DNA from 4 places in the Simplicispira sp. GW247-4R2A genome. Region 3 is predicted to be linked to each of the others. Evidence: predicted binding sites of a transcription regulator. Region 3 holds the regulator's gene; each other region holds the start of a gene.
What was found. Region 3 encodes sigma-54, which starts transcription at its own class of promoters, with help from an activator protein. Its sites were predicted from a motif close to TGGCANGNAANCTGCTTT; they were not measured.
Positions count from the first base shown of each region.

Region 1 (7,041 bases), on a different contig from region 3:
AGGCGCGGCAGCAGGTCGTCCTGGCCACGGCCCTGGCGGCGCTTGTAGACCTCGACCAGCGCGTGGTGCACATGCTCGGGTGCCATGGCTTCCACGGGCTGGCCCTGCAAGTCGTGGCGCTGCTGGCCTGCGGCCACGGCCTGCAGGTAGCGCGTGGAGCGGGTGTGGATGGCCAGCGCCTGCTTGAGCGCGTCTTTCTCAAACGCCTCGGGGTGCGCGGCCATCAGGTCCTGGAAGATGCCGCGCTTGAGCGGGCGGAACACCGCGCCAAAAAGCTGCGGGTAGAGTGCGGCAAGCTGCTCCAGCGCGGGCGGCACCGGGCGCGGCGCGCGGCGCTGGGGCGCGTCGGCGCCAGGGGCCGGTGCATTGCCGCCAGCGCGGTTGCCACGGCCCCGGCCGCCGCGTGCTTTGCGGGCTGGGGGTTGCGTGGCAGCAGCGCCGTCCCCGGCGTTCTGCGCCTGCGGCACTGGCTCGGCAACGGGCGTCAGGTCTTGGGACTCAGCGGGAGCAGCGTTCTCGGTCATGGCAGTCGGCGTTGGGAAAAACCCCCGATCATGCCAGTGTGCGCATGGCCTTTGCGTTTTCAAGCCCCGCGCAGGGCGCGCCGGTACTGCATGGCTTCGGCCACATGGGCCATCTGCGTGGCCTGTGCGCCGGCCAGGTCAGCAATGGTGCGCGCCACTTTGAGGGCGCGGTGCGTGGCCCGGGCCGACCAGCCCAGGCGCGCGGCGGCGGTTTGAAGGAACTGCGCGGCCGCAGCGTCGAGCGCAATCTGCGTATCGATTTTCTGCCCCTGCAGCGCCTGGTTGGCGCAGCCCTGGCGCGCGAGGGCGCGCTCGCGGGCCAGCACCACCCGCTCGCGAACCAAGTTGCTGGCTTCGCCCGGCGCTGCGCCGAGCAAATCGGTGGCGGGCAGGGCCGGCACTTCAATGTGCAGATCAATGCGGTCCAGCAGCGGGCCGGAGAGGCGCGCCTGGTAGCGCGAAACCTGGTCGGGTGAGCAGCGGCAGGCGCGCTGCGCCGAGCCCAGAAAGCCGCAGGGACAGGGGTTCATGGCCGCGATGAGCTGAAAGCGCGCCGGAAACTCGGCGCGCTGCGCCGCACGGGCAATGGTGATGTGGCCGGTCTCCAGCGGCTCGCGCAGGGCCTCCAAGGCAGCGCGCGGAAACTCCGGCAGTTCGTCAAGGAACAAAACGCCGTGGTGTGCGAGCGAAATCTCGCCTGGCCGGGGTGGCGAACCACCGCCCACCAGCGCCACGGCGCTGGCCGTGTGGTGCGGGCTCGACGTAGGCCGCTCGGCCCAGCGCTCAATGGCAAAGCGCCCGGCCAGGCTGGCGACGGCGGCGCTCTCCAGCGCTTCCTGCACCGTCATGTCCGGCAGGATGCCGGCAAAGCGCTGCGCCAGCATGGATTTGCCCGAGCCCGGCGGCCCCATCAGAAGCAGGCTGTGGCCGCCGGCCGCCGCGATCTCCAGCGCGCGCCGGGCCGCGGCCTGCCCTTTCACGTCGGCGAGATCAAGGTAGTGCGCATGCGCCTGCGGCGCCTGGTGCGCCATGCGCTCCCAGCCCGCATCGGCTGGTGGCTCGGCGTCCGGCGGGGTGGGCAGGAAGGCGCGCACCACATCCAGCAGATGGCGCGCGCGCCAGACGGCGCTGCCGGGCACCAGTGCGGCTTCTTCGGCGCTGCCCGGCGGCAGCACCAGGCGCACGCTGCTTGTGCTCTCGCCTTGCGCGCCGGCGGTGTGCAGCGCCAGGCTGGTGGCCAGGGCGCCGCGCACTGCGCGCAGTTCGCCCGAGAGCGAAAGCTCGCCGGCAAATTCCCAGCCCGCCAGCCGCGCGGCATCGATCTGCCCACTGGCAGCCAGGATGCCGAGCGCAATCGGCAAATCAAAGCGCCCCGAATCCTTGGGCAGATCGGCCGGCGCCAGGTTGACGGTGATGCGCTTGTTGTGCGGAAACTCCAGCCCCGCGTTCTGCAGCGCCGAGCGCACGCGCTCGCGGGCCTCTTTCACTTCCACCTCCGCCAGGCCCACCAGCGTGAAGCTGGGCAGGCCATTGGCCAGGTGCACCTCCACGGTGACCGGCGGCGCGCGCAGCCCCAGCAGGGCGCGGCTTTGCACCAAAGCAAGACTCATGAGCGGTTTTCTCCCCATTGCAGTGCACGCTCTGCGCTGCGGCGGCGGCCTGCGGGCCACTGTCCGAGAGCGTTACGGCGTGTTGCAGCGAAGCATGCCACAGGAAGAAGCCACGCTGGCACGCTCCCTGCTTAAAGGGACTATCCCCAACGTTCCGCTCCCGGAGGACCCATGACCCACGCATCCCTCAAGACCTTTGCACTCCCACTTGTTGTGGCCTTGGCGGCCGCCTTGCCCGTGCTGGCCAGCGCGCAACTGAGCGGCAATATCGCGCTCACCACGAACTACAAGTTCCGCGGGCAGGACCAGGACACACACAAAAGCACAGCGGTCAAACCCGCCATCCAGGGCGGTTTCGACTACGCCTTTGGCGAGTCGGGCTGGTATGTCGGCAACTGGAACTCCAGCGTGAACTGGCTGCCCAGCAACTCCATCGAGATGGATTTCTACGGCGGTTACAAATTCAAGGCCGGCGCGTTCGACATTGACCTGGGCGGCCTGCTCTATGCCTACCCCGGCAATGCGAGCGGCAACACCACCGAGCTCTACGGCGCGGCCACCTGGGGCCCGCTCACGGCCAAGTATTCACACACGGTGTCGGATGACTATTTCGGCTGGGCCGGTGCCAAGGCCGGCTCGGGCTTGCGCGGGCGCAACACGGGCTATTTGAACTTTGCCTTCGCCCAGGAAGTGGCGCCCAGCACCACGCTCAAGGCCTCGGTAGGGTTCACGCGCTTTGCCGGTGACATCAAGGACACCGGCGTGCCCAACTACATGGATTATCAATTCGGTGGCGCCTACGACTTTGGCAGCGGCCTGAGTCTGGCGGCGGCCATTGCGGGCGCCAACAAGAAGTCCTTCTTCGGTGACGTGAACAAACCACGTTTGCTGCTGACCCTGACCAAGACGCTCTGAATGCGCCCGTATCTGAAAGGAAACATGACATGAAAATGGTCACCGCCATCATCAAACCCTTCAAGCTCGACGAGGTGCGCGAAGCCCTCTCGGACATCGGCGTGCAGGGCATCACGGTCACCGAAGTCAAGGGCTTTGGCCGCCAGAAGGGGCACACCGAGCTGTACCGGGGCGCCGAGTACGTGGTCGATTTCTTGCCCAAGGTAAAGATCGAAGCGGCCGTGGCCGACGATCTGGTGGAGCGCGTCATCGAAGCCATCGAGGGCGCGGCCCGCACCGGAAAGATCGGCGACGGCAAGGTCTTTGTCGCCGCGCTGGAACAGGTGGTGCGCATCCGTACCGGCGAGACCGGCCAGGAAGCGCTGTAGAGCGCCGCCCTTCCATCCAACCGAGAACACCACCATGAAAAAATTCCTTGCTTCTCTCTTGCTGGGGCTCGGCGCGCTGACGCTGGGCCCGCTGGCCCTGGCACAGGCGCCAGCGGCCACCGAAGCGGTGTCCAGCGCGCCTGTCGCCGCCCCTGACGCCATGCCGGCTGCGGCTCCTGCGGCCCCGGCCGCGGCGATGGCGGCCGAAGCGGCGCCCGATACCGCTCCTGCAGCCGCGCCCGCGCCCAAGCTCGACTCGGGCGATACCGCCTGGATGCTGACCTCGACTCTGCTCGTCATCCTGATGGTGATTCCGGGCCTGGCGCTGTTCTACGGGGGCCTGGCGCGCTCGAAGAACATGCTCTCGGTGCTGGTGCAGGTGTTCGTCATCTTCTCGCTCATCACCGTGCTCTGGGCCATTTACGGCTACAGCCTGGCGTTTGGCGGCGAGGGGCAGTTCTTCGGCGGATTCGACAAGCTGTTCCTCAAGGGCATTGCGCCAGACACGCTCTCGGGCATGTTGCCAACCATCCCTGAATACGTGTTCGTCGCATTCCAGTCCACCTTTGCCGCCATCACGGTGGCGCTGATCGTCGGCTCGTTCGCCGAGCGCATGAAATTCACGGCGGTGCTGATCTTCGCCGTGCTGTGGTTCACCCTGAGCTACATCCCGATAGCGCATATGGTCTGGGGTGGCGGCCTGCTGGGCAAAGATGGCGCGCTGGATTTTGCGGGCGGAACCGTGGTGCACATCAACGCCGGTATGGCCGGCCTGGTGGGCGCCTACATGGTCGGCAAGCGCGTTGGCTTCGGCAAGGAGGCATTCACGCCGCACAGCCTGACGCTGACCATGGTGGGCGCCTCGCTGCTGTGGGTGGGCTGGTTTGGTTTCAACGCGGGTTCTGCTGGCGCGGCCAATGGTTCGGCAGGTCTGGCCTTCATCAACACCACGTTGGCGACCGGCGCCGCCACACTGTCGTGGCTGGCCGGCGAGGCGCTGCACAAGGGCAAGGCGTCGATGCTGGGCGCGGCCTCGGGCGCGGTGGCCGGCCTGGTGGCCGTCACGCCAGCCGCGGGCTTCGTCGGCCCCATGGGCTCCATCGTGCTGGGTCTGCTGGCCGGTCTGGTCTGCTTGTGGGGCGTGGGCGGCCTGAAGAAGAGGCTGGGCGCCGACGACGCGTTTGACGTGTTTGGCGTGCACGGTGTGGGCGGCATTCTGGGCGCCATCCTGACGGGCGTGTTTGCCTCGCAAAGTCTGGGCGGCACCGGTGGCCTCACCCCCGACACCTTCGCCATGGGCGCGCAAGTGTGGATCCAGTGCAAGAGCGTCTTGATGACGCTGGTGTGGTCGGGTGTGGCCGCCTTCATCAGCTACAAGATCGCCGACCTTCTGGTGGGGCTGCGCGTACCGGAAGAAGCCGAGCGCGAGGGCCTGGACATCACCTCGCACGGCGAGACGGCCTACAGCCGCTGAACGCAGGCGCATCGCCGCTGTGCAAGAGCCCGCCTTTCGAGGCGGGTTTTTTTATCGGCGCTTCCCTGCAGGAATAATCACCGACTCCACAACCTTCGAGAGTCAAGCCATGGCATGGCGCGCATTGGGCAGTCCCATCTGCGAACTGGGCGAATCGCCGTTCTGGCAGGCGGGCGACGGTCGTCTGTATTGGGTGGACATCGCCGGCCGCGCAGCCCTGCGCGTCGACCCCGCGACCGGCGCCGCCGAGCGCTGGCCACTGCCCGATGAGCCCGGCTGCATGGCCCCCGCGCGATCTGCAGGCACAGCCAGCGGCTGGGTACTGGCACTGCGCAGCGGCATCTACCGCGCACGGCGCTGGGGCGGCGAGCTGGTGCGCATTGCACGGCTCCCCTACGACCCGGCGCACGAGCGCGCCAACGACGGCAAGTGCGATCCATTGGGGCGCTTCTGGGTCGGCACGCGCGACGAACGGTCTGGTGCCAGCACGGGACACGGCCAGGCAGCCATGTACTGCATGGACGCGCGCTCTGGCACGGCGCAGGTGCAAAAAATGTGGGGTGGCGCGGGCACGCTCAACGGCCTGGCCTGGTCGCCCGACCAGCGCACGCTGTACTCGGCCGACACGCCGACGCACCGCATCGAGGCGCGCGACTGGGAAGCGGCGGCCAACACCCTGGGCCTGGCGCGCGCACTGCACCAGTTCTCACCAAAGCCACCCGGATGGACCCCCGGCACTGCAGGCTACGGCGGCCGACCCGATGGCGCTACGGTGGACATCGACGGCAACTACTGGTGCGCCCTGTACGAGGGTGGCCGGGTGCTGCAACTCTCGCCCACTGGCGAGGTGCTGCGCGAGATCGCCACGCCGTTCGCCTGCCCGACCATGGTCTGTCTGGGCGGGCCAGAGCTGCGCACGCTGTTCGTCACCAGCGCGCGCCACGGCCGACCGGAGGATGAACTGGAACGCACGCCGCTGGCAGGCCAGGTGCTGGCGTTGCAAGAACCGGTCGCGGTTCCCGGGCTCCCGGTGAACGCATTTCAGGAGGCTGCGCTCCTGCCGCAGGAGGTCGATTGAAACCATCTAAAACAATAGCTGTATACGCATGCCCCATAAGCGCTAGAGGCTATTTTTTATTGAAATTTTCCCTCGGATTGCGCTCCCCGTTCCCGATGCACTCCGCATCGCCTCTTGGCGCCCGCATGTCGCCACGGGGCAGACCATGCCACGCCTGACGCTACACGCCGTGAATGAGGGCGTGGTGGCCGTCCACCTGGCCAGCGGCGAACCTGTCGGCCACCTCAAACGCATTGGCGGTGTGTGGAAGTTCAAGGCCATGGGCTACGAAGACGGCAGCCTGGTACCAGGCGGCGGGCCGCTCACCCACCAGCACAACCGCTGCTTCGCCACCCTGGACGAGGCCAGCATCACCGAGGGCCTGCTCGAAGATTAATTGGGGTCAGACCCCAAAACCCCACGAAGATGCCCGCATTGACCTCGCGGGCGGGGCATCGGATACTGAACAAGGGCCGGCAGCAAGCCCACACACCGCCCTTCAACCCATCCTTCGACCGCATGGCCGTACCGACTTCCTTCAGTGCCACGGGCATCTGGCGCCGCTTTGCATGCCTGGCGGCGCTGTGGTGCTGGGGCGCGGGCTGCGCAGTGGCCGCCGATGGTGCGGTGCGCGTCCTCACCGAAGAATATCCGCCCTACAACTACACCGATCACGGCAAGCTCACGGGTCTGAGCACGGAAGTGGTCGAGGCCGTACTCAAAGAACTCAAACTGCATGGCGAATTCCAGTCCATGCCCTGGGCACGTGCCTATGAAACGGCGCACGGCACACCCGGCGTTCTGATCTACAGCATTGGACGCACGCCCGAGAGAGACAAGCTGTTCAAATGGGTAGGCGTCATCGCCCCCACCAACTACTACCTGTTTGGTCAACCCGGCAGGGCCTACAGCATCGACTCGCTGGAGGCCGCGAAGAAGTACCGCATCGCCACGGTGAATGAAGATGTGGGCGAGCAGTTCCTGATGACCCATGGGTTCGTCAAAGGCCAGAACCTCCAGCCCAGCGTGAAGTACGAGCTCAACTACGAAAAGCTCAAGCTTGGCCGTGTGGACCTCTGGATCATGAACGAGC
Region 1 is NZ_JBWKZM010000005.1:180,269-187,309, forward strand. It holds gene AC07ZH_RS05915 (ProQ/FINO family protein) at 1-524, opposite strand, end outside; gene AC07ZH_RS05920 (YifB family Mg chelatase-like AAA ATPase) at 584-2,134, opposite strand; gene AC07ZH_RS05925 (TorF family putative porin) at 2,306-3,049, shown strand; gene glnK (P-II family nitrogen regulator) at 3,079-3,417, shown strand; gene AC07ZH_RS05935 (ammonium transporter) at 3,452-4,891, shown strand; gene AC07ZH_RS05940 (SMP-30/gluconolactonase/LRE family protein) at 5,001-5,969, shown strand; gene AC07ZH_RS05945 (hypothetical protein) at 6,115-6,345, shown strand; gene AC07ZH_RS05950 (substrate-binding periplasmic protein) at 6,375-7,041, shown strand, end outside.
Region 1: a site for sigma-54 is predicted at 2,251-2,268, ahead of AC07ZH_RS05925 (TorF family putative porin). Genes of this name have one in related genera too.

Region 2 (7,041 bases), on a different contig from region 3:
AAGCCCTGAGGCGGTGCGCAGCCGCTTGCTCGCTATCTGGACCGTCATGGCCGGCTCGGTAGCGCGCGGCTGCGCAGCCAGCGGCCACCTGCCCGGGCGCATGCAACTGCGCCGCCGTGCGGCCGAGCTGCACAAAAGCCTGTGCAGCCACCCCGAGGCTGCGCTGCGCGACCCGCTGGCCATGCTCGATTGGGTCAACCTCTACGCCATGGCGGTAAACGAAGAAAACGCCGCCGGTGGCCGCGTGGTCACCGCCCCCACCAACGGGGCGGCCGGGGTGATTCCGGCGGTGCTGCACTACTACCGCAACTTTGTGCCCGGTGCGAACGAGCAGGGCGTGCTCGATTTCCTGCTCACTGCTGGCGCCATCGGCATCCTGTACAAAAAGAACGCCTCGCTCTCAGGCGCCGAAGTCGGCTGCCAGGGCGAAGTCGGCGTGGCCTGCAGCATGGCGGCGGGCGCGCTCGCCGCGGTGCTGGGCGGCAGCCCGGCGCAGGTGGAAAACGCTGCCGAAATCGGCATGGAACACAACCTGGGCATGACCTGCGACCCCGTGGGCGGCCTGGTGCAGATTCCGTGCATAGAGCGCAACGCGATGGGCGCCATCAAGGCCATCAACGCCGCGCGGCTGGCGCTGCGGGGCGACGGCCGGCATGAGGTATCGCTCGACCAGGTGATCCGCACCATGGTGCAGACCGGCGCCGACATGAAGAGCCGCTACAAGGAAACCTCGCGCGGCGGGCTGGCGGTGAATGTCATTGAGTGTTGAATTAGGTGCATCCCCCTGAGGCGCTTCGCGCCTTCCCCCTTCTCTTGCATCGCTGCACGATGCGGAAGGGGGACACCACCAGCGCGGCGGGGCGGCCCTTGCGCGGTGGTTGCTGGCTTCTGGCGCGCTCGCTTCATACGTCCTGGGTGGCGTACGCTGCATTCCCATCTCTACAAGCGAAAAGCGCCCCAAGGGGCGCTGCAATGGGCCGGTGCGGGTGTGCTTTTACCAGCGGTCGGAGCGCATGCGCAGCTCCCAATTGCCGCGGCGCAGTTGGTACACGCCCACGGCGGCGTAGCGCTGCTCGCCCTTTTCGTCCCACTTCATGGTGCCGGTGACGGGGGCGTAGCCGTTGATCTTGTGCAGCGCCGCCGTGATGTCTTCGGGCTTGGCCGACTTGGCCAGTTGCAGCGCTTGCGAGAGCACGTACATGCTGTCGTAGGAATAATGGCCGCCGTACGCCGGGGGCTTGCCAAAAGCGGCGCCGTATTTTTCAAGAAACTGCGGGCCGGCGGTGAATTCCTTGGCTTCCAGCACCGGCGACGTCGCGTAGAGGCCGTCGATGATGCCGTCGCCCTTGATCATGTCGGTGGTTTTGGCGGTATCGCTCCCCAACAGGCGCACGGAGGTGTAGTTGATCTTCTTGAGTGCCTGGAGCAGTGCCAGCACCTGGAAATCGTTGAGCGCCGAGATGATGACGTCGATGTTCTCAGCCTTCAGCTTGGCGGCCAGCTCATCAAAGGCCACCGTCTTGTCATCGAACGACTGGCGCAGCGCGACGCTCTTTTTCGCGGCTTCGAGGCGCTTGGCGGCGCCATTGGCCAGGTCTTTGCCATAGGGCGTTCCGTCATCGACCGCGGCATAGCGTTTGCCACCCAACTGCTCAGCAGAGAATGACGCAATTGCTGCGGCCTGCAAGTTGTCGTTGGCCACCATGCGCAGCGTGGTCGGAAAGCCCAGCTCGGTGTACTTGGGGTTGGTCGAAATAGCGATCTGCGCAATGCCGTGGGCCGCGTAAATGGGCGCGGTCGGAATGCTGACGCCCGAGTTTAGATGCCCGATCACCGCGACCACCCCGGCATCGACCAGCTGCTGCGCCACCTTCTTGCCCGTCTCCACGTCGGATTTGTCGTCCACCGACACCACTTCGAGCGTGACCTGCTTGCCGTCCACATTGAAACCCGCCGCATTCAGCTCTTTGACGGCCAGCGTGACGCCGTTGAGCAAATCCTGCCCCAGCGCGGCAATCGGGCCACTCAGCGGCTGCGCCACGCCGATGCGGACCGTGTCGGGTATGCGGCTGCAGCCGGCCAGCAGACCACCTGCAGCAAAGGGTGTCAGCACAAGCCCGGCAGAAAACTGGCGGCGATTCAGGTCTTGGGTCATGGAGTCGGTCGGCTGAAAAATTGAATGGGGTAGGTATACGGCGTGCAGCGGCGGCTGTGCGCGGGGGTTAGCCCTTGTATTAGAAAATGTGATCAACCGTAACAAATTGCCATGCCAGTGCCTTTGTTCCAGCAGATCAAGGCATTTGTCGGCCCCGCGTGGCACGACTCTTGCTTCGCATTGCCCACCATGAACGAACACAAACAAGCGCTGCGCATTGTGGTGATAGCCCCCGAACTCGCCGTGGCCGACCCGCGAGACCGGCACGCCCTGCGGCTGGCCGAGCGCTCGCGCATGCTGCGCATCGGTTTGCTGGAAAACAACCTCAACCTCGTCGCCGTGCTGCCGGCCGACACCTTCCTGAGCGAACGCCTGGCGCAGCTCCAGCCCGATCTGGTCATCGTGGACGCCGAAAGCGAAGCCCGCGACGCGCTTGAACATGTGGTGATGGCCACGCGCGATGCGCCCCGCCCCATCGTGCTGTTCACCAACGACGACGACACCACCCACGTGCGCGACGCCGTGGCCGCGGGCGTGTGCGCCTACGTCGTGGCGGGCCTGGCGCCCCAGCGCATCCGCCCCATCCTCGACGTTGCCCTGGCCCGCTTCGCCCACGAACAAGCCCTGCGCAGCGAACTGGCCGACGCCAAAAGCGAATTGAAAGACCGCAAAACCATCGACCGCGCCAAAGGCCTGCTCATGCAGCGCCAGGGCCTGAGCGAACCCGCCGCCTATGAGAAGCTGCGCAAGACGGCGATGGAAAAGGGGCTGAAGCTGGGCGAGGTGGCGCGGCGGATGCTGGAGATGGTGGATTTGCTGGGGTGAGAACCACCGTGGTCAAGGGGCCGCCCCATGCCTTTGCATGTCCCCCTCACATGCCCGACGAATTGAAGCAGGGGGGGTTGTGAGCGCCGCAGGCACTGCGCTGCTGCCAACCGGGACTGTGCGCCAACACGCCGGAGCGGCGCCTTGGGTTTCCACGGGTAATATCGAACGCGCACGGAGGGGCTCTCATGAAGCAGTTTGACCTGGGCAAGGCTTTCACTCTGATGGAATCGGGGCCCGTGGTCCTCGTGACCACCCATGATGGGGAGAAGCACAACGTCATGACCATTTCCTGGACCATGGTGCTGGATTTCACTCCGAGGTTCGCCATCGCCACGGGGGAGTGGAACCACTCTTTCGCGGCGTTGCGAAAAACCCGGGAATGCGTGATTGCGATCCCCACCGTTGACCTCCTGGACCAGGTGGTCGGCATCGGGACATGCTCCGGGGCAGACACGGACAAGTTTTCCAAATTGGGGCTCACGCCCGTGCCGGCCAAGCACGTCAGGCCGCCCTTGATCAGGGAATGCCTCGCCAACATCGAGTGCCGGGTCGTCGACCTCATCCAGAAGCACCCCATTGTCGTGCTGAAGGCGGTGGCCGCCTACCTCGATACCGGACGCACGGAAAAGCGCACGGTTCACGCCGTGGGGGACGGAACGTTCATCGTCGATGGCGACAGGATCGACCGAAAGAAGATGATGGCCTCCAAGCTGCCACCGGGCGTTTAGCCGGCCCAGCGGTTCAGGCGGGCCATTTCCGATCTTCGTCGCTCCCGCGCTCCCATGGTGCAGCGCACAACTCCGGTGCATCCCCACGCACCCGGTTCGCAAGAGGCCAGCCCCAGCGCTCTGGAACCAAGCGCCTCGCAGTCCTTTTCCCCTAGCAAGCACTCCGCCCACCACCTGGCACAAGCCTTGCAATAGTGCTTACAGACCCTTCGGGGTCAATACGGCGGCACCACCCAATGGCGGGTGGAGGCAACCGTTCAATGGACAAAGGCGTCCCCACCCTGCGCGTCTGCCGCCCCTTGCGGCGCTGCGCAGCGTGAGGACGCCTTTTTTATTGGCCCAACGCAAAAAGGAACCCCATGACCGATCTTCTGACATCCCGCTTGCCCCGCCGCACCGTGCTGCAGGCCGCCGCCGTGGGCGCCGTGGGGATCAGCCCAGCGCTGCGCGCGCTGGTCCACGCCCAGGGCTCGGACGCCCCCGAGAAGAAGGAAGTGAAGATTGGCTTCATTCCGCTGACCGACTGCGCCAGCGTGGTGATGGCCTCGGTGCTGGGCTTCGACAAGAAGTACGGCGTGACCATCATCCCCAGCAAGGAGGCGAGCTGGGCCGGGGTGCGCGACAAGCTGGTCAACGGCGAGCTGGACTTTGCCCACGTGCTGTATGGCCTTGTCTACGGCGTGCACCTGGGACTGGCCGGCCCCAGGAAGGACATGGCGGTGCTGATGACCCTCAACCGCAACGGCCAGGGGCTGACGCTCTCCAAAGCGCTGGCCGACAAGGGCGCGACCCACCTGGCAGGCCTGGCGGCGCTGATGAAGAAAGAGCCGCGCGAATACACCTTTGCGCAGACCTTCCCGACCGGCACGCACGCCATGTGGCTGTACTACTGGCTGGCGTCGGGCGGCATCGACCCGTTCAAGGACGTCAAGTGCATCGTCGTGCCGCCGCCGCAAATGGTGGCCAACATGCGCGTGGGCAACATGGACGGCTTCAGCGTGGGCGAGCCCTGGAACGCGCGCGCCATCGCCGACGGCGTGGGCATCACGGCCGCCACCTCGCAGGACGTGTGGAAGGACCACCCCGAGAAGGTGCTGGGCACCACCTTTGACTTCGCCCAGAAGTACCCCAACACCGCCCGCGCGGTGACGGCCGCCATTCTGGAGGCCAGCCGCTGGATCGACGAGAGCGCCGCCAACAAGACGCGCATGGCGCAGACCATTGCCGCCAAGTCGTACGTGAACACCTCGGTGAACACGATTGCGCCGCGCATCCTGGGGCGCTACGACAACGGCTTGGGCAAGACCTGGGACGACCCCAACCACATGAAGTTCTACGACGGCGGCGCGGTCAACTTCCCCTATTTGTCGGACGGGATGTGGTTCCTGACGCAGCACAAGCGCTGGGGCCTGCTGAAAGACCACCCCGATTACACCGGCGTGGCGCGCGCCATCAACCGCATCGACCTTTACAAGCAGGCCGCTGCGGCCAGCGGCACGCCCTTGCCCAAGAGCGAGCTGCGCAGCAGCACGCTGATCGACGGCGTGGTGTGGGACGGCAAAGACCCCGCCAGGTACGCCGACAGTTTCAAGATTCACGCCTGACCCTTAGGAGCCCACCCATGGTCGCCGCCGTTTTCCATTCCCCGCCCGAAGCCGCAGCAAGCGCGCCTACACACTCCGGAGCTATCAAAAATATAGCTTCTAGCGCAATCAACACAAGCGCTAGAGGCCAAAAACACCTTAAAGACACCCCACGCGGCCCGCTGCTGTCCCGCGCCTTCTGGCTGGCGGTGCTGCCGCCGCTGTGCGGCTTTGCGCTGCTTCTGGGCGTGTGGGCGCTGGTGTCGGCCGGCACGGGCGCCAGCATTCCCGGCCCGGCCGCTACCTGGCAGCAGGCGCGCGAGCTGTTTGCCGACCCGTTCTACCGCAACGGCCCCAACGACCAGGGCGTGGGCTGGAACGTGCTGGCCTCGCTCGAACGCGTGGCCGTGGGCTTTGGCTTGGCGGCGGCGGTGGGGATTCCGGCGGGCTTTGCCATCGGGCGTTTTACCTTCCTCTCGCGCATGTTCGGGCCGCTCATCAGCCTGCTGCGGCCGGTGTCGCCGCTGGCCTGGCTGCCGATTGGCCTGCTGGTGTTCAAGGGCGCCAACCCGGCGGCCATCTGGACCATCTTCATCTGCTCGATCTGGCCCATGGTCATCAACACCGCCACCGGCGTGCAGCGCGTGCCGCAGGACTACATGAACGTGGCGCGAGTATTGAACCTGTCGGAATGGAAGATCGCCACGCGCATCCTGTTCCCCGCCGTGCTGCCGTACATGCTGACCGGCGTGCGCTTGGCGGTCAGCACGGCCTGGCTGGTGATCGTGGCGGCCGAGATGCTGACCGGCGGCGTGGGCATTGGTTTTTGGGTGTGGGACGAGTGGAACAACCTGAACGTGGCCCACATCCTGATCGCCATCTTCATCATCGGCGTGGTCGGCTACGCGCTCGAATTCGCCCTGGTGCGCATCGCATCGGCCTTCACGTTTGAGGAGACACGCGCATGACCACCCCCAGCGACACCACCGCCGCCGCCCTGCCCGCCCGCTCTGCGCCACCGGCTGCGCGCTACCTCGACATCCAGCAGGTGGGGCAAACCTTCAAAACGGCCAAGGGCCCGTTCACTGCGCTGCAGGACATCAACTTGCAGATCGCACAGGGCGAATTCGTCGCCCTGATCGGGCATTCTGGTTGCGGCAAATCGACGCTGCTCAATTTGATCGCCGGGCTCACCGCGCCCACCAGCGGCGTGCTGCTGTGCGCCAACCGCGAGATCAAAGGCCCCGGCCCCGAGCGCGCGGTGGTGTTCCAGAACCATTCGCTGCTGCCGTGGATGAGCTGCCACGACAACGTCTACCTGGCGGTGGAACGGGTCTTCGGCGCCAAGGAGAGCCGCGCCCAGTTGCGCGAGCGCACCCAGGCCGCGCTGGCGCTGGTGGGGCTGTCGCACGCCGCCGGCAAACGCCCAGGTGAAATCTCCGGCGGCATGAAGCAGCGCGTCGGCATCGCCCGCGCGCTGTCCATGGAACCGCAGGTGCTGTTGATGGACGAGCCCTTCGGCGCGCTCGACGCCCTCACCCGCGCCAGGCTGCAGGACGAACTGCTGGAAATCGTCCTGCGCACGCGCAGCACCGTGGTGATGGTGACGCACGATGTGGACGAAGCCGTGCTGCTGGCCGACAAGATCGTCATGCTGACCAACGGCCCCGCCGCGACGATTGGCGAGGTGCTGCACGTGCCCCTTGCGCGCCCGCGCCAGCGCGTGGCGCTGGCCGACGACCCGGTC
Region 2 is NZ_JBWKZM010000033.1:1,757-8,797, forward strand. It holds gene AC07ZH_RS17925 (L-serine ammonia-lyase) at 1-769, shown strand, start outside; gene AC07ZH_RS17930 (branched-chain amino acid ABC transporter substrate-binding protein) at 995-2,155, opposite strand; gene AC07ZH_RS17935 (ANTAR domain-containing response regulator) at 2,345-2,980, shown strand; gene AC07ZH_RS17940 (flavin reductase family protein) at 3,169-3,711, shown strand; gene AC07ZH_RS17945 (CmpA/NrtA family ABC transporter substrate-binding protein) at 4,071-5,315, shown strand; gene ntrB (nitrate ABC transporter permease) at 5,333-6,262, shown strand; gene AC07ZH_RS17955 (ABC transporter ATP-binding protein) at 6,259-7,041, shown strand, end outside.
Region 2: a site for sigma-54 is predicted at 2,315-2,332, ahead of AC07ZH_RS17935 (ANTAR domain-containing response regulator). Genes of this name have one in related genera too.

Region 3 (7,041 bases):
GCGCTGGGTCGAGGCCATGGACATCGCTGGCCCCGGTTTTCTCAATATCCGCCTCAAACCCGCCGCCAAACAACAGGTGGTGCAGGAGGTGCTGGGCGCTGGAACGCGCTTTGGTATGCAGCCTAAGCGTGGCGACAAGGTGCTGGTGGAGTTCGTCTCGGCCAACCCGACTGGCCCGCTGCATGTGGGCCACGGTCGCCAAGCGGCGCTGGGCGACGCCCTGTGCCACCTGTTTGCCACCCAGGGCTGGGACGTGCACCGCGAGTTCTATTACAACGATGCGGGGGTGCAGATTGACACCCTGACCAAGAGCACGCAGCTGCGTGCCAAGGGCTTCAAGCCCGGTGACGAGTGCTGGCCCACCGACAGCGACAACCCGCTGGCCAAGAACTTCTACAACGGCGACTACATCGCCGACATAGCCGAGGCTTTCAAGGCTCGTGCCACCGTCAAGGCCGATGATCGTGAGTTCACCGCCAACGGCGATGTGGAGGACTACGACAACATTCGCCAGTTTGCGGTGGCCTACCTGCGCAACGAACAGGACAAGGATTTGCAGGCCTTCAACCTGCATTTCGACGAGTATTACCTCGAATCGAGCCTGTACACCAGCGGCCGCGTCGAGGCCACGGTGAACCGGCTCATCGCCAACGGCAAGACCTACGAGCAGGACGGCGCCTTGTGGCTCAAGAGCACCGACTACGGCGACGACAAGGACCGCGTCATGCGCAAGCAGGACGGCACCTACACCTATTTCGTGCCCGATGTGGCCTACCACATCGCCAAATGGGAGCGCGGCTTCACCAAGGTGGTCAATATCCAGGGCACCGACCACCACGGCACCATTGCCCGGGTGCGCGCTGGTTTGCAGGCGGCCGACGTGGGGATTCCACAGGGCTACCCCGACTACGTGCTGCACACCATGGTGCGCGTGGTCAAAGGCGGCGAAGAGGTCAAGATCAGCAAGCGCGCTGGCAGCTACGTGACGCTGCGCGACCTGATCGAGTGGACCAGCAAGGACGCCGTGCGCTTCTTCCTGCTCAGCCGCAAGCCCGATACCGAATACACCTTTGACGTCGACCTGGCGGTGGCGAAGAACAACGACAACCCGGTGTACTACGTGCAATATGCCCATGCCCGCATCTGCTCGGTGCTGGCGGGCTGGGGTGGCGACGTTGCGACGTTGGCGGACGTGGACCTTTCGCCGCTCGACGGCCCGCAGGCCCAGGCCCTGATGCTGCAACTGGCCAAATACCCCGAGATGCTCACCGCAGCCACCGAAGGCGAGGCGCCCCACGACGTCACCTTTTACCTGCGCGACCTGGCCGCCAGCTACCACAGCTACTACGATGCCGAGCGCATCCTGGTGGACGACGAGCGTGTGAAAACCGCACGTCTGGCGCTCGTCGCCGCCACGGCGCAGGTATTGCACAATGGCCTGGCGGTGCTCGGCGTCTCGGCGCCACGAAGAATGTGAATCGGAACCACGGCGAGCATATGAAAAAGAATCAATCGGGCGGAACCATCGTTGGTCTCATCATTGGCCTGCTGATCGGCCTGGGCGTAGCGCTGGGCGTGGCGGTGTATGTCACCAAAGTACCGGTGCCTTTTCTGAACAAGGGGGCGATCCGCAGCTCCGATCAGGACAATGCCGAGGAGCAAAAGAACAAAAACTGGGACCCGAATTTGCCGCTGTATGGCAAAGGCAGCGTGCGGCCTGCGCCTGCCACGGCGAGCCCGGCCGCTGGTGTTGCTGCGGCCCCCGCATCGACCCCGGCATCGGCCCCGGCAGCAGCCAACCCGGCACCCGTGCCCAGTGATCCACTGGGCGACTTGGCCAAGGCACGTGCAGGCAAGTCGGTGCCCGCAGCCGGCGCGGCAGCACCAACGGCTGCGGGATCTGTCGATCCGTTTGACTACTTTGTTCAAGCCGGAGCCTTTCGCACCCAGAGCGACGCCGACGCCCAGCGCGCCAAGCTTGCCATGCTGGGGTGGGAGGCCCGCGTGAACGAGCGCGAGCAGAGCGGGCGCACCGTGTTCCGCGTGCGCATTGGCCCCTTTGTCAAGCGCGTAGACGCCGAGCAGCTCAAGGAGAAGCTCGATGGCGCTGGCGTCGAGTCGGCGCTGGTGCGCGTACAGCGCTGAACTTTCGCGCCGGCTCTCCATCCCACAGCAAACACCCATCAGGAGCGTATTGAATGAACCGTAGAGAGTTTTCCGCCACCTCGGCCACCCTGCTGGCGGCGTCAGGTCTGTCTCTGCCAGTCTGGGCACAGGGCGCTGCGCCCACGGAAGGCAAGAATTACACCCGCCTTTCCAAGCCCGCGCTCGTCGAGGCCCCCGCCGGCAAGGTCGAGGTGATCGAGTTCTTCTGGTACAACTGCCCGCATTGCAACGAATTCGAGCCCACGCTGGAAGCCTGGCTCAAGACGCCGCCCAAAACCATGGCGTTTCGCCGCGTCCCGATCGCCTTCAACGCGAGTTTTGCCCCTCAGCAAAAGTTGTACTACGCCCTTGAAGGCTTGGGCAAGGTAGACCAACTGCAAGCCAAGGTGTTTCATGCCATTCACGTCGAGAAGCAAAATCTCTCCAAGGACGATGGCATTTTTGCCTGGATCGCCAAGCAGCCGGGCATGGATTTGGCCAAGTTCAAGGAGATGTACAACTCCTTCACAGTCTCCAATGAGGTCCGCAAGGTGTCCCAATTGCAAGACGCCTACGGCGTTGAGGGTGTTCCCTCCATGGGCGTGGCAGGGCGCTACTACACCGATGGCAGCATGGCCGGCAGCCTGACCGGAATGCTCAAAGTGGTCGAAGCGTTGGTCGCCAAAGGCTGATTTCGCAACCGGGGCTGTCTTCCCTGTAATGCCCGCGGACGCTGCGGGCATTTTTTTGCCCGTGCATGGCACAATGGTTGCAAGATTCGTGCCGCCAAAGGCCAGCAGTGTTCACCCTGCGTTGGCGTGCCCTTTACTGACACTCTTCGCATGTTCTCTCTTTTCTTGCCGTCTCCTTTTTCTCGTGTGCGACCCGTCGAGCTCATCGCATGGGTGCTCGCCGCCATGGGGGTGCTTGCCACGGCGCCGGTGTTCGCCGAGAAGGCCGATCGCAACCAGCCCATGAACATCGAGGCCGACCAGTTGCGGCACGACGAACTGCAACAGACCAGCGTGTTCACCGGCAAGGTGGTCGTGACCAAGGGCAGCATCGTGCTGCGCGGCACGCGGCTGGAGGTGCACCAGGACGCCGACGGCTACCAGTCGGGAACGGTCACCGGTGGTGCTGGTCAGCGCGCGTTTTTCCGCCAGAAGCGCGACACGGCGCCAAGCGCCCTGCAAGAGTTCATCGAGGGGGAGGCGCAAACCATCGAATACAACGGCAAGGCCGATACCGTGCGCTTCGTCCATCAGGCCGAGCTGCGCCGTTACCGGGGGGGTGATTTGAGTGATGAAATTACCGGCGACGTGATCGTCTACAACAACCTGACCGATGTATTTACCGTGGACGGCCGCAACACGGGCAAAAAGCCGGGGGACGGTACAGGGCGCGTACGGGCTGTCCTCGCGCCGCGTGACGCCGCGCCAGCAGCAGCCGCCGCTCCAGCCTCGGACGCCAACCCCCTTCTGCGTCCCAGCAACCGCCTCGGCGGCGACGCGAAGTGACGGCACCAGCGCAGGCCAGCAGTGCGACCAGCCTGCTGGAGGTGCGGCATCTGGCGAAATCCTACGGCGGCCGCAAGGTGGTCAAGGACGTGTCCCTCAGCATGCGCAAGGGCGAGGTCGTCGGACTGCTCGGCCCCAATGGCGCGGGCAAGACCACTTCGTTCTACATGATCGTGGGCCTGGTGCCCTGCGACGCGGGCGACATCTTGATCGACGGGCATTCGGTGGCGCACATGCCGATCCACCGGCGCTCGCGCCTGGGGCTGTCGTACCTGCCCCAGGAAGCCTCCATTTTCCGCAAACTCACGGTGCAGGAGAACGTGCGCGCCGTGCTGGAGCTGCAGCAGAACGAGGAGGGAAAACCGCTCGCCAAGGCGGCCATTGAAGAGCGCCTGACCGAGCTTTTGCAAGAGTTGCGCGTGGAACACCTGCGCGACTCTCCAGCGGTGGCCCTCTCGGGCGGTGAGCGCCGCCGCGTGGAGATTGCACGGGCCCTTGCCACGCAGCCGCGTTTCATTCTGCTGGACGAGCCCTTTGCCGGGATCGACCCCATCGCCGTGATCGAGATCCAGCGCATCATCGGTTTCCTGAAGGCGCGCGGTATCGGTGTCCTGATCACCGATCACAACGTGCGCGAGACGCTGGGCATCTGCGACCACGCCTTCATCATCAGCGAGGGCGAGGTGCTGGCGCAGGGCACGCCGACCGACATCGTGGACAACGCCGAAGTGCGCCGGGTGTACCTGGGCGAGCACTTCCGGATGTAGCCGTGAAACCCGGCCTGTCGCTGCGCGTCTCGCAGCATCTGGCGCTCACGCCGCAGTTGCAGCAATCCATCCGATTGCTGCAGCTCTCGACGCTGGAGCTGGGGCAGGAAGTCGACCAGATGCTCGACGACAACCCGTTTCTGGAACGCGAGAGCGACGAGGCGCCGCGCGAGGAGTTTGGCCTGCTGCAGGCCGACATGCCCGTGCAGGCTGATGATGCGCCCATCGAGAGTGCTACGTATTCGGGAGCTGAAATCCCAAGTGCAGTAAGCGCCGAGAGCCAAAATGATTCGGAATATTCCGGAGCGGATGAGCTGCTGGATTGGTCGGGCGATGGCACGTACGACCTGGCGCCTGACGATGCCGAATGGGGCGGCGACGCCCCCGCGCGCCAGCAGAGCGACCAAGGCGAAGGCGTGGGCGACGCGCTGGACCGCGCGCAGGAGCATGGCTCGCTGACCGACTTCCTGCACCGCCAGGCGCTGTCGCTGCGCCTTTCCGATATTGACCGTGCAGCGCTCTCCTTCCTGATCGAATCCTTGAACGACAACGGCTACCTGGAAGACCCCCTCGAGGAACTGGCCGCCGGTTTGGCCGGGGGCGATGCGGAGGAGGCCGAAGAACTGGTGCACCGCTTCACCGTGGCGCTCTCGCTGCTGCAAAGTCTGGAGCCCACCGGTGTCGGCGCGCGCAATCTGGCGGAATGCCTGCGCCTGCAGCTGCAGGCGCTTCGGCACGAGGAGGCGCAGCACGCCGAGACACTCGCGACCGCGCTTGCCATCTGCCAGCAGCCGCTTGACCTGCTCGCGCGGCGCGACGTGCGGCGCCTGGCCCCCCTGTGTGGCGCCAGCGAAGACGCCGTGCGTGCGGCCATGGCCCTCATTGCCAGCCTTGAACCCCGCCCCGGCCGGCGCTTTGCCAATGTGGAGCGCAATGCCATCGTCCCCGACGTGCTGGTGCGCCGTGTCGGCACAGGAGGCGCGCAGTTTTCCGTGCAGCTCAACCCCGACGTGATGCCGCGCCTGCGCGTGCACGACATTTACGCGGGCGCCCTGCGCGGCCACCGCGGCAGCGACGGCCACCACGCGCTGCAGCAGCGGCTGCAGGAGGCGCGCTGGTTCATCAAGAACATCCAGCAGCGCTTCGACACCATCCTGCGCGTCTCGCGCGCCATCGTCGAACGGCAAAAGAACTTCTTCGTGCATGGTGAACTGGCCATGCGCCCGCTGGTGCTGCGCGACATTGCCGACGAGCTGGGGCTGCACGAATCGACGATCTCGCGTGTCACCACCGCGAAATACATGGCCACGCCCCAGGGCACTTACGAACTCAAGTTTTTCTTTGGCTCGGGTCTGGGGACGGATACGGGCGGCAATGCGTCGAGCACGGCGGTGCGGGCGCTCATCAAGCAGTTCGTCGCCGCTGAGAACCCGGCCAGACCGCTTTCGGACAGCCAGATTGCCGACATGCTCAAGGAGCAGGGCATCGAATGCGCGCGCCGCACCGTGGCCAAATACCGCGAAGCGCTGAAGATCCCCACCACCACGCTGCGCAAGGCGCTGACATGAAACACCCCCTGCGGCGCTGCGCGCCATCCCCCTCTCCTGCGGGAGGGGGACGCCACCCCTGGCCCGGCAAAGCCGGTTCCACGGTGGCACTGGCGTTTGGCTGCTGGTGGCAGCGGTGGTTGCACGACGCAACAGTCATCCTATGAATCAACTTCATCTATTTCTCCCTTGCGCCGCCGGCGTCGAGGGCTTTCTGGCCGACGAGGTGCACCAAATCACTGGCCTCACCGGCAACGATTTGCTTGTGGGCCGTGGCGGCGTACTGCTGCAGGCTTCCTGGCGCGATGCGCTTTTGCTCAACCTGCACAGCCGCCTGGCGCAGCGCGTGCTGGTGCAGTTGGCCCAGGGCCTGTACCGCAACGAGAACGATATTTACGCCCTGGCGTCCGGCATTGCCTGGGAGATCTGGTTCACGCCGCGCCAGAGCTTCAAGGTGGAAGTCACGGCCCAGCACAGCCCGCTGACCAGCCTGAACTTTGCCGCGCTGCGCACCAAGGACGCGGTGGCCGACCGCTTTCGCGCCAAGGCCGGCGTGCGCCCCGACGTGGACACCCAGTGGCCCGACGTGCGCGTGCACCTGCACCTGACCACCGACGAGGCTACGGTCTACATCGACACCTCGGGTGAGCCGCTGTTCAAGCGCGGCTGGCGGAACGTCAAGGAAGGCGGAGCCAAAGGCGACGCCCCGCTCAAGGAGACGCTCGCCGCCGCCATGATCGCCGCCACCGGCTGGAATCCGATGGGCGATGCGCCCCTGCCGCTCTACGACCCGTGCTGCGGCAGCGGCACGGTGGTCATCGAAGCGGCACAAATGGCCTGCAATATTGCGCCGGGCCTGCAACGGCGCTTTGCCTTTGAGAAGCTCTTGCCATTCCAGATGCATGTCTGGGGTGCTATCAAAGAAGAAGCTGCCAGCGCAATAACCACCTGCCCTACAGGCATATTTGGCAGTGATATTTCACACCGCATGGTCGATTTTGCCGAGCACAACGCCGAGCGCGCTGGTGTCGCCCGGGCCGTGCAACTGCGCGGCGGTGACGCCCT
Region 3 is NZ_JBWKZM010000001.1:13,533-20,573, forward strand. It holds gene argS (arginine--tRNA ligase) at 1-1,477, shown strand, start outside; gene AC07ZH_RS00090 (SPOR domain-containing protein) at 1,498-2,145, shown strand; gene AC07ZH_RS00095 (thiol:disulfide interchange protein DsbA/DsbL) at 2,199-2,837, shown strand; gene lptA (lipopolysaccharide transport periplasmic protein LptA) at 2,988-3,662, shown strand; gene lptB (LPS export ABC transporter ATP-binding protein) at 3,659-4,429, shown strand; gene AC07ZH_RS00110 (RNA polymerase factor sigma-54) at 4,432-5,997, shown strand; gene AC07ZH_RS00115 (THUMP domain-containing class I SAM-dependent RNA methyltransferase) at 6,140-7,041, shown strand, end outside.

Region 4 (7,041 bases), on a different contig from region 3:
AATAAAAACCACTGAAGGCGGTGGCATAGACCAGCGGCCAAGCCGCAAAGAGGGCCCCGCCCGCTGTGACGAACCAGACCTGGTTGCCCTCCCAGTGGGCACCGACGGTGTTGATCACGGTGCGCCGCTCGATATCGCTGCGGCCCACAAAAGGCAGCAGCGTGCCGACGCCCATGTCGTGGCCGTCCATGATGGCAAAGCCCACCAGCAGCACGCCCACCAGCAGCCACCAGATGATTTTGAGGGTTCCGTAGTCAAACATGGTCAAGACTCCTGCCAAGCCATCCCGAGGGCGGCTTGCACTCTCTCGGAGGGCTGCGAACGAAGATGGGAGCGCGGGTTCATGGTTTCCTCCTCAGGCGTGGATGGGTTCTTGCTGGTAGCGGCCGGTACCCAGGCTGCCCGGGCCCATGCGGGCGAACTTCACCATGAGAGACATCTCGACGACCAGCAGCACGGTGTAGAAGCCGATGAAGCCGGCCAGCGAGCCGTAGAGACTGTTCAGACTCAGGGTCGAAACACTCAGATGGGTCGGCAATACGCCGTAGATCGTCCAGGGCTGGCGGCCATATTCGGCGACGAACCAGCCTAGCTCGCAGGAAATCCAGGGCGCGGGCAGCATGATCAGCGCCCCGCGCAGCAGCCAGCGCGGCGGGCCGAAGCCCGTCCTGAGCGTGCTCCAGAACGCCAGGCCAAACAGCGCCAGCATCAGAAAGCCCAGCCCCACCATGACGCGAAAGCTCCAGAACATCGGGGTCACGCGCGGCACCGTGCTGTCCACCGCCTTCTGGATGATCTCGGGCGTGGCCTCCCGCACATCGGCGACATACTTTTTCAGCAGCAGACCAAAGCCCAAATCCGCCTTGTCTTGCTCGAAGCGGGCCTTGGCCGCCGCATCGCCCGAGTTCTTGCGCAACGCTTCCAGGGCTGCCACGGCGTGGATGCCACGCTCGATACGCTCGCGGTTCTTCGCCTTGATGTCGTGGATACCTGGAATCTGCTGGGTCGTCGAACGCGTGCCGATCAGGCCCATCACCCAGGGGATTTCGATTTCCCAGTCGTTCTTCTGCGCCGCTTCGTCGATACCGGCCACCAGCGTCAGGCCTGCTGGTGCGGGCTTGGTTTCCCACATGGCTTCAAGCGCCGCCATCTTGGTCTGCTGGGCCTCGCCCACCGTGTAGCCCGACTCGTCGCCCAGCACAATCACCGAGCACACGCTGGCCAGGCCAAACGCCGCCGCCACGCGAAAGCTGCGCTTGGCAAATTCGATGTCGCGGCCCCTGAGCAGGTACCAGGACGAGATGGACAGCACGAACATCGCCCCCGTCACATAGCCCGCCGAGACGGTGTGCACGAACTTGGCCTGCGCAACGGGGTTGAACAGCACGGCCCAGAAGTCGGTCATCTCCATGCGCATGGTCTGGTAGCTGAACTCAGCGCCCACCGGGTTCTGCATCCAGCCATTGGCGATCAGGATCCACAGCGCCGACAGATTGGTACCCACCGCCATCAGCACGGTCACCATCAGGTGCTGCGTGCGCGAGAGCCGATCCCAGCCAAAGAAGAACAGGCCGATCATGGTCGATTCGAGGAAGAAGGCCATCAGCCCTTCAATGGCCAAGGGGGCGCCGAAGATGTCGCCCACATAGTGCGAGTAGTAGGCCCAGTTGGTGCCAAACTGGAATTCGAGCGTGATGCCGGTGGTCACCCCCAGCGCAAAGTTGATGCCGAACAACTTGCCCCAGAAACGCGTCATGTCCTTCCAGATCACGTTACCGGTCATGACATAGACGCTCTCCATGATGACCAGCAGCCACACCATGCCAATCGTCAGCGGCACGAAAAGGAAGTGGTACAGAGCCGTGGCGGCAAATTGCAGCCGGGACAGATCCACCAGTTGTTCTGAGATCACGGGGCTACTCCTGAACGGATTTTGAAATTGGGCTGGGCGGCGCCCCCAGCAACTGCGCGGCGACATCCTGCGCATCAACCGGCAAACGCTGTTCGCGCACGAACCCCCACCACAGGCCGGTCAGCACAAGCACCTTGACCACCAGCACAACGGCCAATTTGCGGATCAGGGATCGGTCGTGAAATTGCATGGTGCGGTAGGGGTGCAAGGACACAATGGAAACAAGATTCGTGCCAATCTTCTGGCACAAAAAACCCTTTGAAAATCAAAGATCTAAAACCTTGCGCAAGCATCTGCGTCCGCCTCTTCGCAGGCGCAACTGCCAAACTGGCAGAAAATGGCAGCTGCACACGCTGCCATATGGCAGTACGACCGGAACCGCTGCCATGCACCCCTTGCCCGAACTCACCGCGTTCCTCGAAGGCCTTCCAGAGCCGCATATCCTGCTGGACACACAGTACCGCATTCTTGCGGCCAACGCCGCCTACCGTCGGCAGTTCAGCGCACAGGGCAGCGTGGTGGGCCGGACCTGCCATGAGGTGTCCCACCATTTCGCCGTGCCTTGCGACCAGGCAGGCGAATCGTGCCCCCTCGCGCAGTCCCTGCACTCGGGCCAGCGCGAACGCGTCTTGCACCTGCACCATACGCCACGCGGCGAGGCGTATGTCAACATCGAGCTATCGCCTCTGCCCGGGCCGCAAGGCGGGCCGGGCTTCTTCGTCGAGAAGATGGAGTCGCTGCGAATGGCCGGGGCGCAGCCAGAAGCGGCTGCGTTGATAGGCCGCTCCGGGGCGTTCCAACGCATGCTGGCACTGGTGGCGCGTGTCGCGCCCTCCAGCGCCAACGTACTGCTGCTGGGCGAATCGGGTACCGGCAAGGAGCTGGTGGCGCGTGCCGTGCATGAGGCGAGCAACCGCGCCGGACATGCCCTGGTCGCCGTGGACTGCGCAAGTCTTCCCGAGACGCTATTCGAATCCGAATTGTTTGGCCACGAACGTGGTGCTTTCACAGGCGCGACCCATGCCCGCGACGGGCTGGTCGAAGCAGCCAACGGCGGCACGCTGTTGATCGATGAAGTGGGCGACATCCCGCTGGCCATGCAGGTCAAGCTCCTGCGCCTGCTGGAGACCGGCACCTACCGCCGCGTAGGCAGTACCGAGCTGCGGCATGCCGACATCCGCGTGGTCTCGGCCACGCACCGCGATCTGGGCGCCATGGTCGACGAGCGGCGGTTCCGCGAAGACCTGTACTACCGGCTCAGCACCTTCCCCATTGCACTGCCGCCGCTGCGCGAGCGCACGGGCGACATCGCGCTGCTGGTTCCGGCACTGCTCGCGCGGGTGGCCGCACCGCGGCAGTTTTCCGTCAGCCCGGCCGCCCTTGCGCTGTTGGAGCGCCAGCCCTTTCCCGGCAATGTGCGCGAACTGCGCAACCTCCTGGAGCGCACCACGCTGCTGTGTGATGGCAACTGCATCGAGATCGAGCATGTGCAGCTCGCGCTGGACACGGGCCTGCGCTCGCCCAAGGCGCTGGCGCCAGCCGATTGCGCGCCAGCAAGAATGCCGGTGCCGACGCAGCCCCTGCACGACAACGCACTGCGCCAAGCCCTGGCACGCCACCACGGCAGTCGAGCCGAACTGGCTTCCCAACTGGGGATCAGCGAGCGTTCACTCTACCGCCGGTTGCGGGAACTGAAAACGCCAGGGGCATCGCCATCGGCAATCGGGTCTAGCTGAACCCCGCTTTCCCCAGTAGGGAGGCTGGCTTCAATCCACAAGAATTGGCTTTGCCCGGTCTCAAAACGGAATATCGTCATCCATATCGTCAAACCCCGAGGCCGCACGCGGCGCTGGGGCTGGTGCTGGGGGGGCAGGACGAGGTGCAGGCGCTGCAGGACGCTGGGCCGGAGGCGCGGCGCGGCGGGGGGCCTGGTCAAAGCCACCGCCCGGCTCGCCGCCGTAACCGCCATCGTCGTAGCCACCACCTTGCTGGCCACCGCCGCCTTGTCCGCCCATGCCTTGGCGGCTTCCCAGCATCTGCATCTGGTCAGCGCGGATTTCGGTGCTGTACTTTTCCACACCAGCCTGGTCGGTCCATTTGCGCGTGCGCAGACTCCCTTCCACATAGACCTGCGAGCCTTTGCGCAGGTACTGGCCGGCAATCTCCGCCAGACGACCATTGAACACCACGCGGTGCCATTCGGTGGCTTCGCGCATCTCACCACTCTGCTTGTCTTTCCACTTGTCGGTGGTGGCCACGGTGACATTGGCCACCTGGTCGCCACTGGGAAAGGTGCGCATTTCGGGATCGCGGCCCAGGTTGCCGACGATGATGACTTTGTTCACGGATGCCATGGTGGGACCTGCAGGAATTGGGGAGGTGGAAACATGCGCTGCGGCCAGCGCTGGTAGGGCCCGACATTGTGCCGCAAGCCGTCCGGCGAGGGCATGCGTGCCACAATCAAAGTCAAAGGCAGCGTGTAGCCCGTTGGCAGGATCGCCGCCACTCTCTACCATGCACCACCATCAGCCCGACATTCTGCAAAACCTGCGCCGCGAGTTCTCCAGCGGCCGGCTGTGGCTGGACCGCACCGTGGTACTCGCCTACGCCGTTATCGCTGGCCTGAGCGTCGTGGCATTTACCTTTTTGACCAACCAGGCCTTCGCGTATTTCCAGCGGGTGTACCACTGGCAGGGTGGATGGGCCGTGCTGGTGTGGATTCCCACCTGGTCGGCGGCGATTGTCTGGGCGACACGCCGTTTTGCGCCCACCACGGCGGGTTCGGGCATACCGCAGGTGATCGCTGCACTAGACCCGGCAGTTGCCGAAGCCGAGCGTTCCATTTTCGTGTCGCTGCGCCTCACGCTGGCCAAGCTGGTGCTGGGAAGTGCCGGATTCCTGGCCGGCATGTCAGTCGGCAAAGAAGGGCCTTCGGTGCAAATCGCCGCCGGCGTCATGCGCCATGCAAGGCGCTGGCTAGGGCCGCATTCGGGCATCAGCGACCATGCTCTTCTGGTAGCCGGGGGCGCTGCCGGGATCGCCGCAGCCTTCAATGCGCCGCTGGCTGGCGTGCTATTCGCCATTGAGGAACTCTCGCGCAAGCTCGAATCGCGCAGCAGCGGCCTGATCATCACCGGCATCGTGCTGGCCGGTCTGATGGGCGTCTCTTTCTATGGCAACCACAGCTACTACGGCGTCATCGTGGTGCCACCACTGGATTGGAGCGCGCTGGCCCCCGGCCTGATGGTGGTGCTCGTCTGCGGAGCACTGGGCGGCCTGTTTGCCAAGGTGATGGCAACCTCCCTGACCGGAGCACCGGAACGCCTGAACGTGCTGCGCGCGCGCTTTCCGGTGCGGTTTGCAGCGGCGGGCGGCCTGATGATCGCGTTGATGGGGCTGGCCACCAGCGGCGCCACATTTGGCGCCGGCTCCGAGGCAGTGCAGCACATGCTCGCCGGGCACGCCGACGTTCCGGCGTTCTATGTCACGCTCAAGTTCATTGCCACCTGGCTGACCGCCTGGTGCGGCGTACCGGGCGGTATTTTTGCGCCTTCGCTGTCGATTGGTGCCGGCGTAGGGCACAACGTTTCGCTGTTGATGGGCGCCGACATTGCGCCAGCACTCATTGCCATGGGCATGGCGGCATTCCTCGCGGCGGTCACGCAAGCACCACTGACGGCCTTCATCATCGTGATGGAGATGATCGACGGCCACGCTCTGGTGCTGAGCCTCATGGCCGCCGCCATGTTGTCCAGCCTGATCTCGCGCCTGATCGCCAAGCCACTGTACGAAACGCTGGCGGCCCACATGGTGGCGGTGCTGAAGGCACCGGCAGCGCCAGACCCCTCTGCGCCGGCTGCCGATGCGCCGCCGCACTGAGTCCTTCACCCGCAGCGGGCGTCTCAGTGCCCGCCGCTGCTGCGCCCCACCGGCCGCAAGCCCCAACTCAGCGCCAGCCACAGCACACACAGTACGCTGGTCACACCAAACAGCGTCGGCACGCCGGCCCACTTGACCAGTGCACCGCCCAAGGCGCCGCCGGCAAACAGGCCGAGCGACTGCAGGGTGTTGTAAGTGCCCAGCGCCGCACCGCGCAGCGACGCCGGCGCCATGCGCGAGACCAGGCTGGGCTGGCTGGCCTCCAGCGCATTAAAGCCACAGAAAAACACAAACAGCACCGCCCCCAGCACCCACAGCGTCGGCGCGGTCTCGGTGGCCGCAAGCAGGCCCAGGCCCACCTGCACCACCAGCACCATGGCAATCGCCGCCAGCAAGGCCGCGCGCAAGTGACCGCGCCGCTCGAGTGCAAACAATCCGCCCATGGCAACAAACGAGAGCACCACCGCCGGCAAATAAATGTGCCAGTGCGCCGCCTTGGGCAGGCCCGCCTGCACCAGCATGGCCGGCACGGCGACCCACATGGCCAATTGCACGCTGTGCAGCACGAACACGCTCAGGTTCAGGCGCAGCAAGTCGGCATGCTTCCAGACGTCCAGCAGCCGCCCGCGCGGCGCATTGGCATGCTGGGCGGGCTCGGCCGGTACCCACCACAGCACCACGGCAACGCCGCCCAGTGCCAGCGCACAGGTCAGGCCAAACAGCCCCGACAAGCCAATGTGGGCCGCCAACGCCGGCGCCGCCACCAGCGCCACGGCAAACATGAGGCCGATGCTGCCACCCACCAGCGCCATGGCCTTGGTGCGCACGCCGTCGCGCGTCTGGTCGGCGAGCAGGGCGGTCACCGCCGCCGACACGGCGCCCGCGCCCTGCAGCGCACGGCCTACCAAAAGGCCCGTGATGGAGCCGGCCAGCGCCGCCACCAAGCTGCCAGCAGCAAAGACCAGCAGGCCCGCCACGATGACACGCTTGCGCCCCAGCCGGTCAGACGCCAGGCCCAGCGGGAGCTGCAAAAAGGCCTGCGTCAGACCATAAATACCCATGGCCAGGCCGACCAGCGCCGGGTCGTCGCCACCGGGGTACTTGCGCGCTTCAAGCGCAAACACCGGCAGCACCAGGAAGAGGCCCAGCATGCGCAGCGCGAAGATCAGCGCCAGGCTGACGCTGGAGCGTCGCTCCAGCGCGGTCATGCGGTGGGCGGGATCGGGAATCGAAGAGGGGATGGGGCGAGC
Region 4 is NZ_JBWKZM010000013.1:100,713-107,753, forward strand. It holds gene cydB (cytochrome d ubiquinol oxidase subunit II) at 1-262, opposite strand, end outside; gene AC07ZH_RS10785 (cytochrome ubiquinol oxidase subunit I) at 356-1,912, opposite strand; gene cydP (cytochrome oxidase putative small subunit CydP) at 1,917-2,102, opposite strand; gene AC07ZH_RS10795 (sigma-54 interaction domain-containing protein) at 2,299-3,648, shown strand; gene ssb (single-stranded DNA-binding protein) at 3,709-4,266, opposite strand; gene AC07ZH_RS10805 (chloride channel protein) at 4,427-5,791, shown strand; gene AC07ZH_RS10810 (MFS transporter) at 5,815-6,999, opposite strand.
Region 4: a site for sigma-54 is predicted at 2,131-2,148, ahead of cydP (cytochrome oxidase putative small subunit CydP). Genes of this name have one in related genera too.